2 regions of the Sporomusa sp. GT1 genome follow, and region 2 is predicted to be linked to the other one. Evidence: riboswitches for the same ligand, from Rfam matches in the RefSeq annotation. Region 2 holds a riboswitch; the other holds the start of a gene.
What was found. A riboswitch is a leader RNA that binds a small molecule or an ion and turns the genes downstream of it on or off. The one in region 2 is predicted to bind cyclic di-GMP.

Region 1 (4,437 bases), on a different contig from region 2:
TCACTGCTTTTGTTCATTGCGGCAACGGCGTTATGAGTATCTGCCTGGATCTCGATAATTAACTCGCCGATTTGTTTGGCGGCGAGTTGGGATTGTTCCGCCAGTTTGCGCACTTCATCAGCTACAACAGCAAAACCGCGTCCTTGTTCGCCGGCGCGAGCCGCCTCGATAGCCGCATTCAATGCCAATAAGTTGGTTTGACTGGCAATTCCTGAAATAGTATCAAGAATTTGCCCAATTTCTTTAGAACGATCATCCAGCTTTGTTACAAGCTTAGAGGATTCTTCAACATTGACCGCAAGGTTTTGCATTTGGGAAACTGCCTGTTCAATTGATTTGCCGCTGTCCATTGCTGATTGAGCAGTCCTTTCTGATACGGAAGCAACTGCAGTGGAATCGGCAGCAATTTGTTGAATGTTGTCAACAATTTCGGTTATCAGCGAGGCGGTAGTATCAAGAGTAGCCACTTGTTCGTTGACAGAGTCAGTAATGCTCGCAATGGAATTGGCGACTTGTCCTGCCGTAACTTCAGAATGGGCCGCGCAGGCTGTTAACTGTCCGGATGACGATGAAACTGCCTCAGCCGTGACTAATACTTGTCTAAGCAGGCTCTTGAGTCCGCCAATCATTGCATTGAAGTTCTGTGCCAACTTACCGATCTCATCATTTTGCTGGTTGGTTATTTCAATGTTCAAATTACCGGTTTTCATAGCTTCAGTGGCGTCTACCAGTTGGATAATAGGCCTGGTAATGTAATTGGCAACAAACACACTGATGAAGCCTACCACCAGGATGGTAATCAGCAGAATAGAGAGATTTGCCATCAGTAGTCTGTCATTTTTAGCATTAAATTCATCGAAGGATTTTTCCATGCAAATAATCCAGCGTGTTTTAGGATCATACACATAATTGACCAGCTTACGGACACCATTATCATCAATGATTTCTTCCCTGCCGCTTTGACCTTGTTTTGCCTTCTGCACAAAGGGGAGGCTGCTCATATCCTTGCGTTCGTTTGAAACCTGTTCATCGGGATGGGCGGTAATTTTTCCGTCCTGATCGAGGATGTAGGCGGTAACTCCGTTTTGAGACCGCTTAATGACAAAGTCTTTAAGAAATGAGAGATTGATGGAGGCTTGCAAAACGCCGGTCACTGCTCCATTTTCCGTACGTATCGGTGTGGCGATAGCAACTACCGGTTTGCCGTCTGTCTTACTAATCAGAACTTCAGAAATTACTTCCTCTTTTCCTTGTATCGCTTCCTGATAAAAAGTCCTGTCGCCAACCTTTACTAATTTGGCATTATCGCCTCTTACCAGCTGATTACCTTTATTGTCATCAACAGTCATGGCAAGTGCGGTAAATACTTTCTGTGTGTCACTCAGCAGCTGACCTGCCGCCGGGAGATCGTAATTTCTTACCGGGGCGGTCTGGGCGGTCCCTCTAAGTACCTCAAGGTGTTTATCGATATAATCCCGGGTTTCTGACTTTAATACTTCCAGTTCACTGGTACTAAGTGAATAGAAATCGTCCTGGAGGGATTTATAATACAATGAAAAAGAAAAAAGAGAGGCTCCGAGCAATGGGATACAACTAATAATTATCAACAGAATAAAAAACTTTTTTTTCATTAGTCATTAGCTCCTTGTTGAAATGCACGAATATAAGTTACCCGTGCTTGTTCATCGTTTGAATAACCCCAATACATTTACTAAAAGTGCCACCAAACCGCCGGCAATAAGCGGCCCGACAGGCAGCCCGCGAAAGAAACAAACACCGATAACTGTGCCGATAATCAGAGCCGACACTGTTTCCGGCGATTCTTTCATAAAAATGACTCCCTGACCTGCCACCCAGGCCAGGAAAACCCCAATCACAACTGCGAGAAAGCCAACCGGTGACTTGAAAATAGCCAGCATGTCATTCATAGCTATATGACCCTGGGCAACCGGGCTCAGGACGGCAATTGTCAGAATGACAATACCAATATTTATACCGTGCTTGTCTATAAACGGCAGGTAATTTTCAAGACCTAATCTGGGAATGAGCAGCAGAACCAAGGCAGCTACAGCTACAGTATGGTTATTGCCGATAATCGATAACGCCAGTATTATCAATAAAGGAAGGCTATCCCAATTCATTTGTTCACATCCTAGCCATGATTTTCAGTGGTTCATAACAGCAACTGTCAGCTTGCAGTGAGCTATCCCGGCTTATTTAATTTCATTGTATTTTTTTAAACAAATAGTATCAAAAGTATCCCATTGTAACCGGTTAATACAATCAGACCAGACAGCTTCCTGTTTTCCCAGAAATTCCAACCGTTCCAGCATATGCTGGGTAATCTGGTCTTTTTTGATTACGATAACACCAGAATCATCAGCAACGATAATTCCACCGTCCAACTCCTGTTTACGTTTGTTATAATAATCCTCATCAAAGCCGGTATCTGTATTAATACAACCGATTGGCGACCGGCCATAAGTCCACATGGGATAATTTTCTTTGATCAGTTGTTGAACATCGCGTACCAAGCCGCTAACCACGATGCCTTTGGCCTGACGATGGGAAAAAATATATTTTGCAATCAGATCACCAATAATCGCTTTGCCGTCGCAATTCACTGCATCAATATAAACTACAGCGTCTTTAGGCGTACTGCGGATATAATTATGTACATGATAATTAGAGCTGTTGAACGCAGGAATATAGTGAATGAGTCCTGCTACTCTGCTGCCAGGCAATAAAATCTGCAATTTGGGATCCAACTCTCCCGTTTTATGCATAGCATCGGCTATTTCGGTTGTACTCATCCGGTTGTAATCAATATACTCCAGTATTTTTTTTTGCAATGAGGTCAACTCCATTTCGCCAACTCCTTTCATAATCTGTTTTTCCCAAACAAATAAACCAGCCCCATAGCTGGTTTATGAGGCGTTTAGCGGTTAAACCAAACGGCAACCTGGCAGTCATAGGCATCCTCGCCCTTAGATCCATGGCTTTGCGTCCTTACCTTTCGATAAGTATGCTCAATATGTATTTATGTATATTCCAGGCTTTACATTTGGCTAATACCCTATACGCTAAGATAATAACATGAATTTGTATAAACATTCTATAAATGTTAATAGATGTTAATAAACCTTGCCAAATCTTAATAGAAGCGACGGGACGCTCCCGGGTTTTTAACAGTTCAATATACCAGTAATATAAAAACAACCACAGGTTGAATTAGCCTTGAACACTTGCAACTATAGTTTGCTGGACTTATAAATTGCGGTTAGTTTACAATGAGGTTGTCAGTACTGAACAACTCAAAGAGGGAAGATGCTATGATTCATAATGATAGTGAACTAGGGCGGCGAATTGCTTTGCTGAGAAAAGAAAAAGGCTATACACAAGAAAAGGTTGGCGACTTACTAAAGGTAACGCCGCAGGCCATTTCCAAGTGGGAGCAGGGCAATGCCTTGCCGGATACCCTGCTGCTCCCGCCTTTGGCAAGATTGTTCGGCGTGTCCATTGACTACCTGCTGACAGGAGAAAGTCTTGCAGGCAAGGCAGGGCCGTATGACGGAGAGTATCGGAAAGAGAACTTCTATTGGGGAATACAGCCTTCAGAGCTTGCCGGGCAAATTATCGACATTTTGCAGGGCGACACAGCGAATAAACGGTTGCTGGATATTGGCAGCGGCGAAGGCCGGGATGCAATCTACTTTGCCAAATGCGGTTTGCAAGTAGATGCCTTGGAGCTTTCCGCGCCCGGTGTGGAAAAGATTAAACGCTATAGCCGGTTGTCAGGTTATGCGGTGAATGTTATTCATGCTGATATGATTGGCTATGACCTGGCGGAAGAGTATGATGTGATTTACTCTCACGGCTCACTCCAATTCTTGCCGCCGGCAGAGCGGCGAAAGCATTTTGATAAGTATAAACAATATACAAAGACCGGTGGCTTAAACGCTCATCTTATTTTTGTTGAAAAGCCATTCATTAAGTTAGCACCTGATTGGGAAAGGAATGAATTTTTCTTTTCGTCGGGAGATTTGGCCGGGTATTATCATGACTGGGAGATTTTGCGCTGTGGGGAAGAAATCATTGACTGCGATTCGGCAGGAATTCCGCATCGCCATGCGGTGAATTGTATTCTTGCCAGGAAGATATAGTTCCGTGTTAAAGAATCTGGCAGGTTCAGGCGGGTGGTGCCTTGCCAGACAATAAAACGGCTGAGAGATGTACTCTCAGCCGTTTTATTAGTCACAGGTGATTGGTTACCAATTTCAAGTAGAGGTAGGGGTTTACCGTGGAAGATACGTTTATGCTGTCCGTACCGCCCGGGTTTTCTTGGTAGTAAGATATACCCCGAAGATTATCCAGATGCCGCCGGCAATTTCATGCCAGCCTACATGTTCGTGAAGCAATACTACCGACAGCGCCATT
Region 2 (4,437 bases):
AGAACATCTTCCATACTAATTAAACTATGCAAGCAAAAAAATAAGGGTGTCGCAGAACGCATTTTGAAACCTGATATGCGAGATAACCGACTTAAGAGTTAATTATGTACGGGAGTGCCAAATGGCACTCCCGTACATAATTAACTAAAACTTAACTGTTTTGTAACCTGTAAGAAAAGTCACTATGCCATAATAAAACAAGATAGCTATATATTACCAACTTACTTATTTACTTTTAAGGAGATGGCAAAAATGACGACCAGACGGTATCCAATCATTGTACAACTTACTGCTATTTTTACGGTGACAATTTTATTTTTTCTCGTAATATTAGGGTATGTGCTATATAGTTACTCAAACACTACAACCGCGATAGTAGAATATAGTGATAAGGTTAACACTGCCTCGGCAAGGCTGATCATGGTCAAAGATGCCCATACTGATTTTACCCGGGCGCTGCTGAATATGCGCGGTTTTCTGTTTTATGCTGACGGGGCAGTTCAATACGAACAAGGTTATCGCAGCAATTTTGGCAACAGTTATGAGACGGTAAAAAAATATAATGAGACTGCCCGGAATAGCGATGAAAATGCTGGACAATTAGAAAAACTGCTGGCTGAATATCTTGTACTTGGCGATAAAGCGATAGCAGCCAAAAAAAATAATGATCCTGACCTGAACAAAGTACTTAATGCGGGGCGTCAATTAGTTGACCAGATTGATGCTCAGTTTGTAGTTACGGCCCAAAAACTAGGCAACGCCATCAATGCCGATAGCAATTTTCTAATCAATCAGTCAAAGGTGCAAAGCCAAATCGGGATGATGGCCGGTACAATTGTGACGATTTTAGCAATACTTGTCGCGGTTATTTATAGCAGGCAAGTAACTGTCCGTCTGAATAACCTAAAAACAGAGGTATCGGCGGTTGGAGCGCTGGACTTAAGCAGACCAGATTTCCATGCGACTCGCAATGATGAAATTGGTGATATGGCCGAAGCTATTATAAATATGAAGCGCACACTACGTGGTATTGTTGGCCAGATCAAGAACAGTGCCGATACATTGGCAGCATCGTCTGAAGAACTCACCGCGAACTCAGAACAGTCAGCCCAGGCGGCTAACCAAATTGCAGCTTCGATTACCAGAGTAGCCACAGGAGCCAATGAGCAATTAGCAGCGGCCAATGAGGCATCTACTGTAGTTGAGAACATGTCGGCAGGTATACAGCAGGTAGCCGCCAACATAACCCAAGTTGCAGAACAATCCATCCAGGCGGCCGGGAAGGCCGATGAAGGCGGCAAGGCAGTTGAACAAGCAGTTAGCCAAATGCTTCAGGTTGAAGACACTGTTAACACTTCGGCAGAGGTCGTGGCCAAGCTGGGGGAACGCTCAAAGGAGATTGGCCAGATTGTGGACACTATTTCCGGCATTGCCGGTCAAACCAATCTGCTGGCCCTTAACGCAGCCATCGAGGCGGCAAGGGCGGGCGAACAGGGAAGAGGCTTTGCCGTAGTAGCCGAGGAAGTCCGCAAGCTTGCCGAGCAGTCCCAGGAAGCAGCCAAGAAGATTGCAGAACTGATTGGGGAAATCCAGGGAGACACCGATAAAGCTGTCGTGGCAATGAACAACGGTACGCGAGAAGTAAAAGCCGGAGCTGAGGTCGTCAATGCCGCAGGAAGGGCCTTCCATGAAATCGTAGAAGTGGTGTCGTGTGTATCCAAACAGGTGGGTGAAAGTTCTGCGGCCATTCAGCAAATAGCGGGCGAAAGTCAGCAGATTGTGGGAACGGTTACAACGATTGACACCCTCAGCACGATGTCGGCCGGAGAGGCTCAAAACGTTTCGGCAGCCACTGAGGAACAACTGGCTTCAACGGCAGACATTGCGGCCTCCAGCGAAGAACTGTCAAGGCTGGCTCAAGCACTCCAAATGGAAATGGTTAAGTTTCGGGTATAGAGGAAGAAATCGGCTGTCAACTAATGGGCAGTCTCCTGCCCGATTAAGCAACAAGCAGTTCCGGTGTAGAGATATTGTGCATTTTTTACCGGATTTCTAAAAGTAATTAACCTGTTTTTAATTAGAATATAACAATGGATTTTTATTTATTTGTTATGCTTAAAATACAGACTGCATCAATCATTCAATTATCTCGACAAGCGGGATCAGGAGGTGCTATCAGATAAATGTCGCGAGTTAGATTTAGGGATGTTTTGAACTTGCTGCTTCAGGCTTTTGTTGTTAGTGCCTTGCTATTATTATTGTTTTGGCCAAGAAGTTAAATTAATACGGAATTCTGTAAAAAAAATTACAGAGTTTGGGGAACCAGGTAATCTTGTTTTTTGAGCAGATAATTGGTTTAGTGATAATTAAATAATGGAATTTTTCACACATTTAGCAGGATTTTGACGATAGATGTATAAAAAGATTATATAAAAGGAATAGTGGGCAAACTTTCCAAAAGGAAGGGACGCAAAGCCATGGGTCTAAGGATGAGTTACATCTATGATTGCCAGGTTGCATTAAACATGCAATCTGGTTTTTTTATTTGAAGGTTTCAATCTTGCGGTAGTGGCCTTGGTATTAAATTGTGTGGATGGTGAACTTGAATTGATAGTCCTGAATAGCACTAATTCTAGCGGCTCAGCTATTGAATGGTTGACGATATCCCGGGATAACAGCGGCCGTAAGCAGCATGAACAGCATATACAAGAAATGGAAAACGGTTACGGTTATCGCCAGATTTTTCAGGACAGTCCTGTGGTAGGTATTATCATTGATCCTGATACAGGCAATATTCTTGATGCCAATCAGGCGGCGGTAGACTATTACGGCTATACTCTTGAAGAATTGCAGGTAATGACGATACGTCAAATTAACATCGCCCCGCGGGGAGAAATAGACGAATGTATAAATAAAGTAAGCAGGAATCATTATAAGGCAATACCGTTCCGTCATAAATTGAAAGATGGGAGCATCAGAGAGGTAGAAATATATTCCGGTCCTGTGAAGCTAAAGGGGCGAATACTGATTCACTCCCTGATTATCGATGTCACGGCGCGAAGAAGGGCGGAGGCAGATTTGCGGGAAAGCAACCGGCGCCTGCGGGACTTCGCCGAAGCGGTATCGGATATCAGCTTCATTATTGACGAAGACGGACGCTACCTGGATGTGTTCGGCGACGAAAGAATGCTCCCTGTGCCGGAGACAGAGTTTTTGGGCAAGACAATTCACCAGGTATTATCGGAAGATTCGGCTGATTTTATTTTAAATGAAGTGCAGCAGGCAATTATTTCCGGCATACAGCGGAAAGGAATTTATGAAATACAGATTGGTGGAGAAAAGCAATATTTCTTGGGGCGTACGGTGCCGCTTACTTATATAGTCAACGGCAAAAGGACGGCAGCGGTTATTGCCGCCGATATTTTGGAACAGCAAGAAAACACGTTGCAAATGATTTATGAGCTGCGGCGCAGAAGCGATATTATTAACAGTGTCCTTGACGGGAAAGTGGATAGTAATGAAAGTTTTGCTTATACTTGCAGCAGTCTGGGACTGGATATAAACCTCCCTGCATTTGTATGCAAAATCTTAAATTATTCATTTGATTCCGGTGATTGCAATTCACAATTAGCTAAGATTAACTGCGATCGGAAACGTAAAGATAAAATGATGATCGCATTAAGTGAAATCCCAAATTGCATAGTTTGGGGCTGTCAGGATGGTATCTATGTTTTATGTTATGCCACATTCGGCAAGCATGAGTGGGAACGCAGCAAAGAAATAGCTTCACTTATCAGAACTAAATTATTGGAAGATGACTCCAGTATGTCAGTTATGTCAGTGTTTGTAGGCATCAGCGAAGTACATACCGGTATTGAAGGGTTGAAAAAAAATTGCCGTCAAGCGCTGAGTGCGGTGCTTGCCGCCCGCAGCAGGGCGGTGGATGGAGGCGGGGTTGTCCATTACCGGGAAGCCGGCTTGTTTCAATTTGTTTCCGAGCCTTTAAGCGGCAACGCTGCCAGAGAATATATTACGCAACATATTGGCAACTTGCTGGAATATGACCAGACCAAACAAACCAATTATTTGGTGACTCTGGAAGAACTATTGCGCGGTGCGAGTATAAGGGAAACGGCAGAGAAACAGCATCTTCATCCTAAAAGTGTGATATATCGCCACAAGAGCATTGCAAAAATCCTGAATGTCGATCTTAACGACTATCAAACCAGGCTGACGCTGGGCTTGGCTCTACAGCTATATAAACTAAATGCAAACAACCTGTAAGAGAAAAACAAGCTCATTATCTCAATTAGATAGTGACCCCCAATCATTTTTTAATAACTATTATCAGATTATATGAATAGTAAGCTGCTTTTTTATATGGGATAATTAGAATTATTGATAATTTTTTCTGAAACTTTACACATTACGGTTGCT

Region 1: another riboswitch for cyclic di-GMP. It lies ahead of GT1_RS12795 (RraA family protein); the one in region 2 lies ahead of GT1_RS12125 (PAS domain S-box protein).

The regions. Positions count from the first base shown of each region.
Region 1 is NZ_BMBX01000010.1:76,823-81,259, forward strand. Features, by position in the region: gene GT1_RS12785 (methyl-accepting chemotaxis protein) at 1-1,553, opposite strand, end outside; gene GT1_RS12790 (DUF441 domain-containing protein) at 1,683-2,141, opposite strand; gene GT1_RS12795 (RraA family protein) at 2,214-2,867, opposite strand; cyclic di-GMP riboswitch class I at 2,954-3,040, opposite strand; gene GT1_RS12800 (helix-turn-helix domain-containing protein) at 3,333-4,163, shown strand; gene GT1_RS12805 (DMT family transporter) at 4,314-4,437, opposite strand, start outside.
Region 2 is NZ_BMBX01000009.1:80,607-85,043, reverse strand. Features, by position in the region: gene GT1_RS12135 (pyridoxamine 5'-phosphate oxidase family protein) at 1-1, shown strand, start outside; gene GT1_RS12130 (methyl-accepting chemotaxis protein) at 253-1,956, shown strand; cyclic di-GMP riboswitch class I at 2,435-2,522, shown strand; gene GT1_RS12125 (PAS domain S-box protein) at 2,569-4,284, shown strand.